2 regions of the Streptodolium elevatio genome follow, and region 2 is predicted to be linked to the other one. Evidence: riboswitches for the same ligand, from Rfam matches in the RefSeq annotation. Region 2 holds a riboswitch; the other holds the start of a gene.
What was found. A riboswitch is a leader RNA that binds a small molecule or an ion and turns the genes downstream of it on or off. The one in region 2 is predicted to bind glycine.
Positions count from the first base shown of each region.

Region 1: another riboswitch for glycine. It lies ahead of gcvT (glycine cleavage system aminomethyltransferase GcvT); the one in region 2 lies ahead of gcvP (aminomethyl-transferring glycine dehydrogenase).

Region 1 covers NZ_JBSFVE010000029.1:22,672-28,270, reverse strand. The annotation lists gene ACWD12_RS35760 (enhanced serine sensitivity protein SseB) at 1-342, opposite strand, end outside; gene ACWD12_RS35755 (OsmC family protein) at 526-954, opposite strand; glycine riboswitch at 1,103-1,218, shown strand; gene gcvT (glycine cleavage system aminomethyltransferase GcvT) at 1,545-2,702, shown strand; gene gcvH (glycine cleavage system protein GcvH) at 2,844-3,227, shown strand; gene glyA (serine hydroxymethyltransferase) at 3,253-4,518, shown strand; partial or broken gene ACWD12_RS35735 (heme o synthase) at 4,675-4,767, opposite strand.
Region 2 covers NZ_JBSFVE010000002.1:529,312-534,910, reverse strand. The annotation lists gene ACWD12_RS06580 (ABC transporter permease) at 1-527, opposite strand, end outside; gene ACWD12_RS06575 (ATP-binding cassette domain-containing protein) at 524-1,654, opposite strand; gene ACWD12_RS06570 (NADPH-dependent FMN reductase) at 1,849-2,478, opposite strand; glycine riboswitch at 2,668-2,760, shown strand; glycine riboswitch at 2,763-2,874, shown strand; gene gcvP (aminomethyl-transferring glycine dehydrogenase) at 3,030-5,599, shown strand, end outside.

The sequences.
Region 1 (5,599 bases), on a different contig from region 2:
CGGCGGAATCGGGATGCCCACCTCGCCGCCGGGGTTCACGGCCATGCCCACATGCGGCGGCAGGCCGCGCGCGAACTCGCGTACCGGCGCGACGGTGAACGCCATCGGCCCCGCGACGCGGCGGAACTGCTCCTCCGAGCTGAACACCGGGACGAACGGCGCTCCGGCTATCTCCGTGGTGGGCAGCGTCAGTTCGGCGTCGTGCGGGCCGCCTCCGGCGGGCAGCGGCACCCACACCTCGGCCTCCGCCAGCGCGTCGATCAGCTCACCGGTGCGCGACGGGTCCTGCATCGCGGCCACGAGGCAGCGTTCGACGTGGTTCGCCGGGAAGGCCACGGCCACCTCCTGAGTGCGATCGGATCAATCGCCAGCCTAGGCCGTGCCAGGACACGAAAACGGCGGGACCCCGCACGATTGCGAAGCCCCGCCGAGTCGTCCGACGGCTCGGGCCGACTGTTCAGGCCGACTGTTCAGGCCCGATGCTCAGGCCGATCCCTCGGGCCGACGCGTTGCCGCCGGGGAACGCTACGAAAGCAGCGTTGCCTCAAGCGTGATCGGCGCACCGGCGAGCGCCTTGCTGACCGGGCAGTTCTCCTTGGCGTTCTGCGCCGCGGCCTGGAAGTCCTCCTCGGACAGGCCCGGTACGCGCGCCTGCACCTTGAGCACGATCCCGGTGATGCCCTCGCCCGGCTGGAACGTCACGTTCGCCTCGGTGTCGACCGACTCCGGCGGCGTGCCGGCGCCCGCGAGCCCGTGCGACAGAGCCATCGAGTAGCACGAGGAGTGCGCGGCGGCGATGAGTTCCTCGGGGCTGGTCTTGCCGTTGGCCGCCTCCGCGCGCGAGGGCCACGAGACGTCGTACGTCCCCACGCCGGACGAGTCGAGCGACACGGTTCCGGCGCCGCCGATCAGCGCGCCCTTCCAGTGGGTCGTGGCAGTGCGCGTGGTCGCCATGGGCGAACCTCCCTGTACGTACGGTGGTTGGACGCCGCCCACGCTAGCAATGCCGGGGTCGGCAGGCTCATTGGAGAATCCTCCGACACGCCCCGCACCACCCACGCCCGATACCGATAGCATGCGCGCACAACTTCACACCGGCCCTCGACCCCACGCGGGAGAGCCCTCTTTCACCTGCGCCCTTGCGGCGGCCGGTGGCGGGGCGCCGAAGGAGCAATTCCTCCCCCGGAAACTCTCAGGCCCAAGTACCGCGCGGGTGAGGCGACTCTGGAAAGCAGTCCCGTGCCGTACGGCGGGACTCACCCACGGTGCAAGCCGCCGTCCGCGCCCGCGATCACTTCCGCGGGAGGCGCGACCGCGCGTGAAGCTCTCAGGTCCATGACAGAGGGGGAGGCGACCCACCCGCTGGTGCGGCGTACAGCAGTGCGCACCGCACACCGCCGAGGGAGCCCCCTGTTGGACCGTTCACCCCACCCTGTGCGCTGCCGCGTACCCGCTGCCGTGCGCCCGCGCGTGCACACGACTTCGGACGAACCGGTACGAAATCATGGCGTTCGGGACCATCACACCCGCGAGGAGTCCAGCCGATGACGTCCAATCAGGCCGCCCACGAAGAACGCCCCGAAGGACGCGCCGAGGAGCGCGCGCAGGAACGCCGCACGCCGCTCGACGCCGTCCACGACGCACTCGGCGCGACGATGACCGACTTCGCCGGCTGGCGCATGCCGCTGCGCTACGGCAGCGAGAGCGCCGAACACCGCGCGGTACGCGAGGCCGCCGGGCTCTTCGATCTGACCCACATGGGCGAGATCGCCGTGACCGGCCCCGAGGCCGCCCGCGCGCTCGACCACGCCCTGGTCGGCTTCATCTCGAAGATCGGTGTCGACCGCGCCCGGTACACGATGATCTGCGACGCCGACGGCGGCATCCTCGACGACCTGATCGTCTACCGCACCGGTGAGACGGAGTACCTCGTCGTCGCCAACGCCTCGAACGCGCCCCTCGTGGCCGCCGAACTCACCGCCCGGGCCGCCGGGTTCGACGCGGTCGTCACGGACCGCTCGGCGGACTACGCGCTGCTGGCCGTCCAGGGGCCGCACGCCGTCGCGATCCTCGCGCCGCTCACCGACCTCGATCTCGCGCAGGTCAAGTACTACGCCGCGGACCGCGCGGTGGTCGCCGGCGTCGACGTCCTGCTCGCCCGCACCGGCTACACCGGCGAGGACGGCTTCGAGCTGTTCTGCGCGCCCGACGACGCCAAGCGCCTGTGGACGTCGCTGGCCGAGGTCGGCACCGAGCACGGCATGATCCCCGCCGGCCTGTCCTGCCGCGACACGCTGCGCCTGGAGGCCGGCATGCCGCTGTACGGGCACGAGCTCACGACGTCGGTGACGCCGTACGAGGCCAACCTCGGCCGCGTCGTACGCCTCGACAAGCCCGAGGACTTCGTCGGCCGCGACGCGCTCGCGGCCCGGGAGAAGGAAGGGCCGCGCGCGACGCTCGTCGGCCTGCGGTCGCCGGGGCGGCGCGTGCCGCGCGCCGGGTACGCCGTACTCGACCCGGCCACGAAGCAGCCGGTCGGCGAGGTCACCTCCGGTGCCCCGTCGCCCACCCTGGGTGCGCCGATCGCGATGGCGTACGTACCTCTCGAGCACGCCGAGCCGGGCACCCGGCTCGCGATCGACATCCGTGGGACCGCCGAACCCGTCGAGGTCGTGGCACTGCCCTTCTACAAGCGGCAGTAGCCTGCCCGCCGGCCTCGGACACGGCTTGCCCTTGCCCTCACCCGGATGATTCGGGTGATTCGGGCGATGACAAAACGCGCCAAACACCGGCAAGAACCCCCTGCGGATCAGCGACCCTCGCAATGAATGGAGAATGGACCCGTGAGCGCACCCCAGAACCTGCTCTACAGCAAGGACCACGAGTGGCTGACGACGGACGGGAACCCGGCCGTCATCGGCATCTCGAAGCACGCCGCCGACGCCCTCGGTGACGTGGTCTTCGTTCAGCTCCCCGAGGTCGGCGCGCGGGTGACCGCGGGCGAGCCCTGCGGCGAACTCGAGTCGACGAAGTCCGTGAGCGACATCTTCGCCCCCGCCGACGGCGAGGTCGTCGAGGTCAACGCCGCGGTCGTCGAGGACCCGAGCCTGGTCAATTCCGACCCGTACGGCGAGGGCTGGCTCGTCAAGGTGCAACTCGACACCCCGGCCGCCGAGGTCGGCGGCCTGATGTCCGAAGCCGAGTACAACGCCTTCACCGGCGCCTGAGCCCCGATCGAGGAGCTGACCCACCGTGACGATCCTGGACCGTCCGCTGGCCGAGGTGGACCCTGAGGTCGCCGCCGCCGTCGCCGACGAGCTGCACCGCCAGCAGTCGACCCTGGAGATGATCGCCTCCGAGAACTTCGCGCCGGTCGCGGTTCTGGAGGCCCAGGGCTCGGTGCTGACCAACAAGTACGCCGAGGGCTACCCGGGCCGCCGCTACTACGGCGGCTGCGAGTACGTCGACGTGGTCGAGAACCTGGCGATCGAGCGCATCAAGGCGCTGTTCGGCGCCGAGGCGGCGAACGTGCAGCCGCACTCGGGCGCGCAGGCGAACGCCGCCGTCTACTTCGGCCTGCTGCAGACCGGCGACACCGTGCTCGGCCTGGACCTCGCCAACGGCGGGCACCTGACGCACGGCATGAAGCTCAACTTCTCCGGCAAGCAGTACAACATCGTCTCCTACAAGGTGGACGCGGCCGGCCTGGTCGACATGACCGAGGTCGAACGCCTCGCCAAGGAGCACCGGCCGAAGATGATCGTCGCGGGCTGGTCGGCGTACCCGCGCCAGCTGGACTTCGCGGAGTTCCGCCGCATCGCGGACGAGGTCGGCGCGTACCTCTGGGTCGACATGGCGCACTTCGCGGGCCTGGTGGCCGCGGGCCTGCATCCCAGCCCGGTGCCGCACGCGCACATCGTCACCACGACGACCCACAAGACCCTCGGCGGCCCGCGCGGCGGCGCGATCCTCGCCACCGAGGAGCTGATCAAGAAGATCAACTCGGCGGTCTTCCCGGGCCTCCAGGGCGGCCCCCTCGAACACGTCATCGCCGCAAAGGCGGTGGCCTTCAAGGTCGCCGCGGGCGACGAGTTCAAGGACCGCCAGGCCCGCACCCTCGCCGGCGCGAAGCTCCTGGCGGAGCGTCTGCTCGCCCAGGACGCGGCCGACGCCGGCATCAAGGTCCTGTCCGGCGGCACGGACGTGCACCTGGTGCTCGTCGACCTGGTCGACAACCACCTCAACGGCCGCGAGGCCGAGGACCGCCTCCACGAGGTCGGCATCACCGTCAACCGCAACGCGGTCCCCAACGACCCGCTGCCCCCGATGAAGACCTCCGGCCTGCGCATCGGCACCCCCGCACTCGCCACGCGCGGCTTCACCGACGACGACTTCCGCGAGGTCGCCGACGTCATCGTCGAAGCCCTGAAGCCGGACTTCGACGATGCCAAGCGCGAAGCGCTCCGCGCCCGCACCGCCACCCTGGCCGCCAAGCACCCGCTGTACCCGAACCTGTGACCCCCGCGGATTCCTGATTCGCCCTTTGATGGGCCCGCTCCCCCAACGAGCGGGCCCATCAAGCATTTCGGGAGCAAGGCGACGGTGGCCAAGGGCTGGGAAGCGCCACGAGGCCACCTCCACCAGGGGTAGCGCTCTGCGGGTAATGGCGTGACCCGCCGACAGCGGGTTGACCAGCACCCAGAACCACACGGTCGAGATCACGCCGAGCGCGGTGGCGAACGCCAGGCACTCGCGCGGCGACACCAGTTGTGGTATGGGGGTTCCGCGCGCCCCTTTGCCGTCACCCCGAGCCGGTGCCGCGTCCTGGTCTCACCCCGTGCCCGTCCCTCTCCGGCCCCGCCCTGAGCCCGTGCCCCCTCCCGGCTCTCACCCCGTGGCCGTGCCCCACCCCTTCCGGACCCGAGACCAACAGCGGAACAACCCCTAGTCAAGGCTGAACACCCCCGAGACAACGGCGGAACACCCCGCACCAGGGCGATTCCCGGTCGACGCGGCCGTTCAAGCGGAGCACTCGTGGCATTCAGCCCTTGGGAAGGGTGTGGCGCTTTTGTTTGAGTGCGGCCGTAGCACAAAATCGCGTGGCTGCGCTCGTTGCTCGCTCCGCCACGCGATTTCGCACTCCGACCGCTGACTTTCCTTCACCTCCACTCGCTTCGCTCCCTCCGGCGCAGGAAAGTCTGACTGGCGGCCTCCGGCCGCTCTCCTCGCTGCGCTCGTCGATCACACGTGGACATACCTCCTCCTCCCGGCGGCCTCCGGCCGCGAAGGGATGGGGCACCATCACGAGGCGGACCGCCCCGTGGGGGTTTGCCTCAACCGGCAAGTCCCGGGGCACACACCCGGCCGCGTGCAGGTGGGACGCCGCCGCCTGGTCGACCGCCGGGAAATGCCGTGAAGGCGGGGCGCCGCGCGCGCTACGTTTTGTGCATGGGCAGGGATGATCGAGCGGGCGAGCCGGACCGCGGTGGGGTTGCGGAATCCGTACCCGCTTCCGCGTCCTCGGCGGCGGAGGCGGCAACTCCCGCTCCCGCGCGGGAGCGCGCTGCGCTTGTCAGTCGGCTCGCGGCCGAGATCGCCG
Region 2 (5,599 bases):
CCCGCGAGCACGCCGAGCACGCCGCCGTCCGGGCGGAAGCCCAGGATCAGGCCGACCGCCATGATGACCGTCGAGGCCAGCACGTAGCGCAGCAGGTCGCCGAGGATCATGCCGACCAGAGCCGCGGGCCGCCAGATCGGCAGCGTGCGGAACCGGTCGAACACGCCGCGCTCGATGTCGTTGTTGAGCGACACCCCGGTGTACATCGTGATCATCACGATGCTCTGGACCATGATGCCCGGCAGCACGAACTGCAGGTATTCACTGGTCGATCCGGCGAGCGCGCCGCCGAACAGGTACGTGAACATCAGCGTCATCATGATCGGGAACGCGGTCACGTCGAACAGCTGCTCGGGGACGTGCTTGATCTTGAGCATGGCCCGCCAGCCGAACGTCACCGACGCGGACAGCGGGCCGGGCCGCGACGGGCGCTCCTTGGTGGCGAACACCGCGGCCAGGTCCTCCGCGACGACCGGCGCGGGGACGTCGGCGTCGACGTCCTTGGTGGGGGTGACGACGGTACTCATGCTGCCGACTCCTTCACGATGTCGCCGCTCTTGCCGTTGCTGCTGCCGTTGACGCTGCCGCCGTTGCTCCCGCCGCCGTTCCCGGTGCGGTCGGACGTGCGGTCGGAGGTACGGTCGGCCGTGTGGTCGGCCCTGTCCGGGTGCGTACCGCCGGTCTGCACCGAGGACTCGGTCAGGGCCAGGAAGACCTCGTCCAGGCTGGGCTGGCCCAGCGAGAAGTCGTCGACGATGATCCCGGCGCGGGCCAGTTCGGCCAGCGCGCGGGCCGCGTCCTCGGCCGCCCCCAGGTCGGTGCCGTGCCCCGGGATCGCCGCGGTCAGCGCCACCGGATCGGAGCCCAGCTGCACGGACGAGCCGAGCGCGCCGACCAGCAGGCGCTTTGCCTCCTCGCGCTGGTCCGCGTCGCGCAGGCGCACATGGATCGACCCCGCCCCGACCGACGACTTGAGCTGGCCGGGGGTGCCCTCCGCGATGACCTTGCCGTGGTCGATGACCGCGATCCGGGAGGCGAGCCGGTCGGCCTCCTCCAGGTACTGGGTGGTGAGCAGGACCGTGGTGCCCTGCGCGACGACCGCGCGCACGATGTCCCAGACCTGGTTGCGGCTGCGCGGGTCGAGACCGGTGGTCGGCTCGTCCAGGAACAGCAGATCGGGGGTGTTGAGGATGCTCGCGGCGATGTCGATGCGCCGCCGCATGCCGCCCGAGTACGTCTTGACCTGGCGGTCCGCCGCGGCGGTCAGGCCGAACACCTCCAGCAGCTCGGCGGCCCGGGAACGCGAGTAGCTCTTGTGATGACCGAGCAGCCGGCCCAGCAGGACCAGGTTCTCGGTGCCGGTCAGGTCCTCGTCGACCGACGCGTACTGGCCCGTGAGGCTCACCCGGCTGCGGACCGCGTCGGCCTCGCGGATCACGGACTTGCCGAAGACGTACGCCTCGCCGTCGTCCGGGCGCAGCAGCGTGGCCAGCATCTTCACGGCCGTCGTCTTGCCGGCGCCGTTGGGGCCCAGGACGCCGTACACGGTGCCGGCGGGGACCCGCAGGTCGATGCCGTCGACGGCGCGGTTGGTGCCGAAGACTTTCACCAGCCCCTGCGTCTCGATCGCCAGGCCGGGGGAGTGCGTCGTCATGGTGTGTCCTCTTCGGGTCTCGTGCGGGCCGCGGTGCGGTCGCTGCGGGTCTCTGCGGGTCTCGACGGGCCGTTCCCTCGATGTCTTGGACCGGGGCCGGCCGGGGAACTCATCGGTCCGCGCCCGACAAATCTGCGGAAGTCCGGGGGTGGTTCGCGCCCTGCCTCGGTGATAGCCGCGCGGGGCGCCGGCGGTCATGCGACGTAGGGCCTGGCCGCGCGGGCCTCGCGCAGTGCCGTGCCCCACCAGACGAGCTGGTCCAGGAGTGCTTTCGCGGCGGCCTCGGCGTCGCCGTCGGCGGGGCCAACCGGGTCCGCGACCGCCGCCAGGTCGAGCGCGACCACGTCGCGCATCGTGACGGTGTGGAGTTCTGCGAAGACCTGCCGCAGGTGCTCCACGGCCAGCAGGCCCCGTGCCTTGTAACCGTAGGAGACAAAACCGACAGGCTTGGCGCGCCACTCGTCGTACACGTAGTCGATCGCCTGTTTGAGCGACGCCGGGTAGCTGCGGTTGTACTCCGGCGTCACCACGACGAACGCGTCCGCGTCGCCGACCGCGGACACGAAGCCCAGCATGTCGGTGCTCGGCCGCTCCGGCAGCCGGGCCGGGAACACGAAGTCCGCCAGGTCCACGACCACCGGCTCGAGGGCCGGGATCCGGCCCACCAGATCCGCGATCCACCCGGCCACCCGGTCGCCCACGCGGCCCTCGCGGGTGCTGCCCACGATCACCGCCACGCGCAGCGGCACGTCCCGGTCCCCGCCTGCGAGGTCGCCGCCGGTGCCCGCGGCGTGCTCGGGGACGCCGTACTCCCGGTCGCTCATCGGGCCCTCCTCTCCCTGCCTGCCCACTACCTCTGGACTGCTTCTCCTGCACTGCTCTCACCGGTGAGGCGCGAGACGGAGTCCGGCGGTCGCGAGACCGCGTCTCGCGGGTCCCGCGGCATCGCGCGATCTTGTCCGCCGCGCGTGATCCCGTACGCGATCCCGCACTGATAGCGTTGAAGCTGCACCGAAAGCCACGCGGGAGAGTCCGGACCTCGATCCGGGCGCCGAAGGAGCAACCCCTCCCCGGAATCTCTCAGGCACCCGTACCGCGCGGCCATGGGCACTCTGGAAAGCAGTTCCGTGCACGACGGCGGGACTCACCGACGGTGAAAGCCCCGGCCCGCAGATGATGCGGCGGCGCGGGTGAAGCTCTCAGGTACCGATGACAGAGGGGGAGGCCGTTAGGCCGCGCGTACCCGCGTGACCTTCTCCGCATCTTCAGGAGGGCCTCCACTGTGAGCTCGTCGTCGCGTTCGTCGTCGCCCCGCCCGTCCGGCCCCGGCAGCCTCACCGCGCTCGAGGCCGCCGGCCCGTTCACCGGCCGGCACATCGGCCCCGACGCCGACCAGCAGGCCAAGATGCTGGCGCACATCGGGTTCGGCTCACTCGACGAGCTGACCGACGCCGCCGTACCGGGCGCGATCCGCACCCTCGACCGGCTCGACCTGCCCGAGGCGGTGAGCGAGGCGGCCGTGCACGACCAGCTCCGCGCCCTCGCGGCCCGCAACACCGTGCTGCGCCCGATGATCGGCCTGGGCTATCACGGCACCCACACGCCGCCGGTGATCCTGCGCAACGTGCTGGAGAACCCGGCCTGGTACACCGCCTACACGCCCTACCAGCCGGAGATCTCGCAGGGCCGTCTGGAGGCGCTGCTCAACTTCCAGACCATGGTGTGCGATCTGACCGGGCTCCAGGTCGCGGGTGCCTCGCTGCTGGACGAGGGGACCGCGGCCGCCGAGGCCATGACGCTCGCACGCCGCGCGGGGCGGGCCAAGAGCAACGTGTTCGTCGTGGACGCCGCGTGCCTGCCGCAGACCATCGCCGTCGTGCGCACCCGCGCCGAGGCGCTGGGCATCGAGGTCGTCGTCGCGGACACCTCGGGCGGACTCCCCGAGGGCGAGTTCTTCGGTGTCCTCCTGCAATACCCGGGCGCCGACGGCCTCGTGCGCGACCTGACCGCGCTCGTCGCCGACGCGCACGCGCGCGGCGCGCTCACCGCGGTCGCCGCCGACCTGCTGGCCCTCACCCTGCTCACCTCGCCCGGCGCGATGGGCGCGGACATCGCGGTCGGCACCACGCAGCGCTTCGGCGTGCCGATGGGCTTCGGCGGACCGCACGCCGGATACCTCGCGGTCCGCGAGAAGCTGGCGCGCTCGCTGCCGGGACGGCTCGTGGGCGTGTCCGTCGACGCCGACGGCGACCAGGCGTACCGCCTCGCGCTGCAGACCCGCGAGCAGCACATCCGGCGCGAAAAGGCGACCAGCAACATCTGCACCGCGCAGGTCCTGCTCGCCGTGATGGCCGGCATGTACGCGGTCTACCACGGCCCCGACGGCCTCACCGACATCGCCCGGCGCACCCACCGCTACGCCGCCGTCCTGGCCGCCGGACTGCGCCGCGACGGCGTCGAGGTCGTGCACGCGGACTTCTTCGACACCGTCCTGGCCCGTGTGCCGGGCCGCGCCGACGCGGTCGTGCAGAACGCCCGCGCCGAGGGCGTCAACCTGCACCGCGTGGACGCCGACCACGTGTCGGTGACCTGCGACGAGACCACCACGCGCGACGACCTGGCCGCGGTGTGGCGGGCGTTCGCGCCCAACGCCGCCGCCGGGACCGCGGCGGACCTGCGCGACCTCGTCTCGACCCTGGACGCCGAGACCCCCGACGCGCTGCCGCAGGCGCTGCTGCGCACCGACGAGTTCCTGGCCCACCCGGTCTTCCACGCGCACCGCTCGGAGACCGACATGCTGCGCTACCTGCGGCGCCTCGCCGACAAGGACTACGCGCTCGACCGCGGCATGATCCCGCTCGGTTCCTGCACGATGAAGCTCAACGCGACCGCCGAGATGGAGCCCGTCACCTGGCCGGAGTTCGCGAACATCCACCCGTTCGCGCCGGCCGACCAGGCGGCCGGGTACCTGGAGCTGATCCACGGCCTGGAGGACGCGCTCGTCGCGGTCACCGGCTACGACAAGGTGTCGATCCAGCCGAACGCCGGCTCGCAGGGCGAACTCGCGGGCCTGCTCGCGGTCCGCGCGTACCACCTGGCCAACGGCGACACCGGCCGCGACGTGTGCCTCATCCCCTCGTCGGCGCACGGCACCAACGCTGCAAGCGCGGTGATGGCCGGGATGCGCGTGGTCGTCGTCGGCACCGGCGAGAACGGCGACGTCGACCTCGACGACCTGCGCGCCAAGATCGACGCGCACCGCGACAGCCTCGCGGTCCTGATGGTCACCTACCCCTCGACGCACGGCGTGTTCGAGGAGCACATCGGCGACGTGTGCGCGCTGGTCCACGAGGCCGGCGGCCAGGTGTACGTCGACGGGGCCAACCTCAACGCTCTCGTCGGCCTCGCCCAGCCGGGCAAGTTCGGTGCCGACGTGTCGCACCTGAACCTGCACAAGACCTTCTGCATCCCGCACGGCGGCGGCGGCCCCGGCGTCGGGCCGGTCGCGGTGCGGGAGCACCTGGCGCCGTACCTGCCGAACCACCCGCTCCAGCCGACCGCGGGCCCGGAGACCGGCGTCGGCCCGATCTCGGCGGCGCCGTGGGGCTCGGCGGCGATCCTGCCCATCTCGTGGGCGTACATCCGGCTGATGGGCCCCGACGGCCTCAAGCGCGCCAGCCAGGTCGCGGTGCTCGGCGCCAACTACGTCGCGCGCCGGCTCGCCCCGCACTACCCGGTGCTCTACACCGGACCGGGCGGGCTGGTCGCGCACGAGTGCATCGTTGACCTGCGCGGCATCACCAAGGCGACCGGCGTGACCGTGGACGACGTGGCCAAGCGCCTGATCGACTACGGCTTCCACGCCCCGACGATGTCGTTCCCGGTGCCCGGCACGCTGATGATCGAGCCGACCGAGAGCGAGAACCTGGGCGAGATCGACCGGTT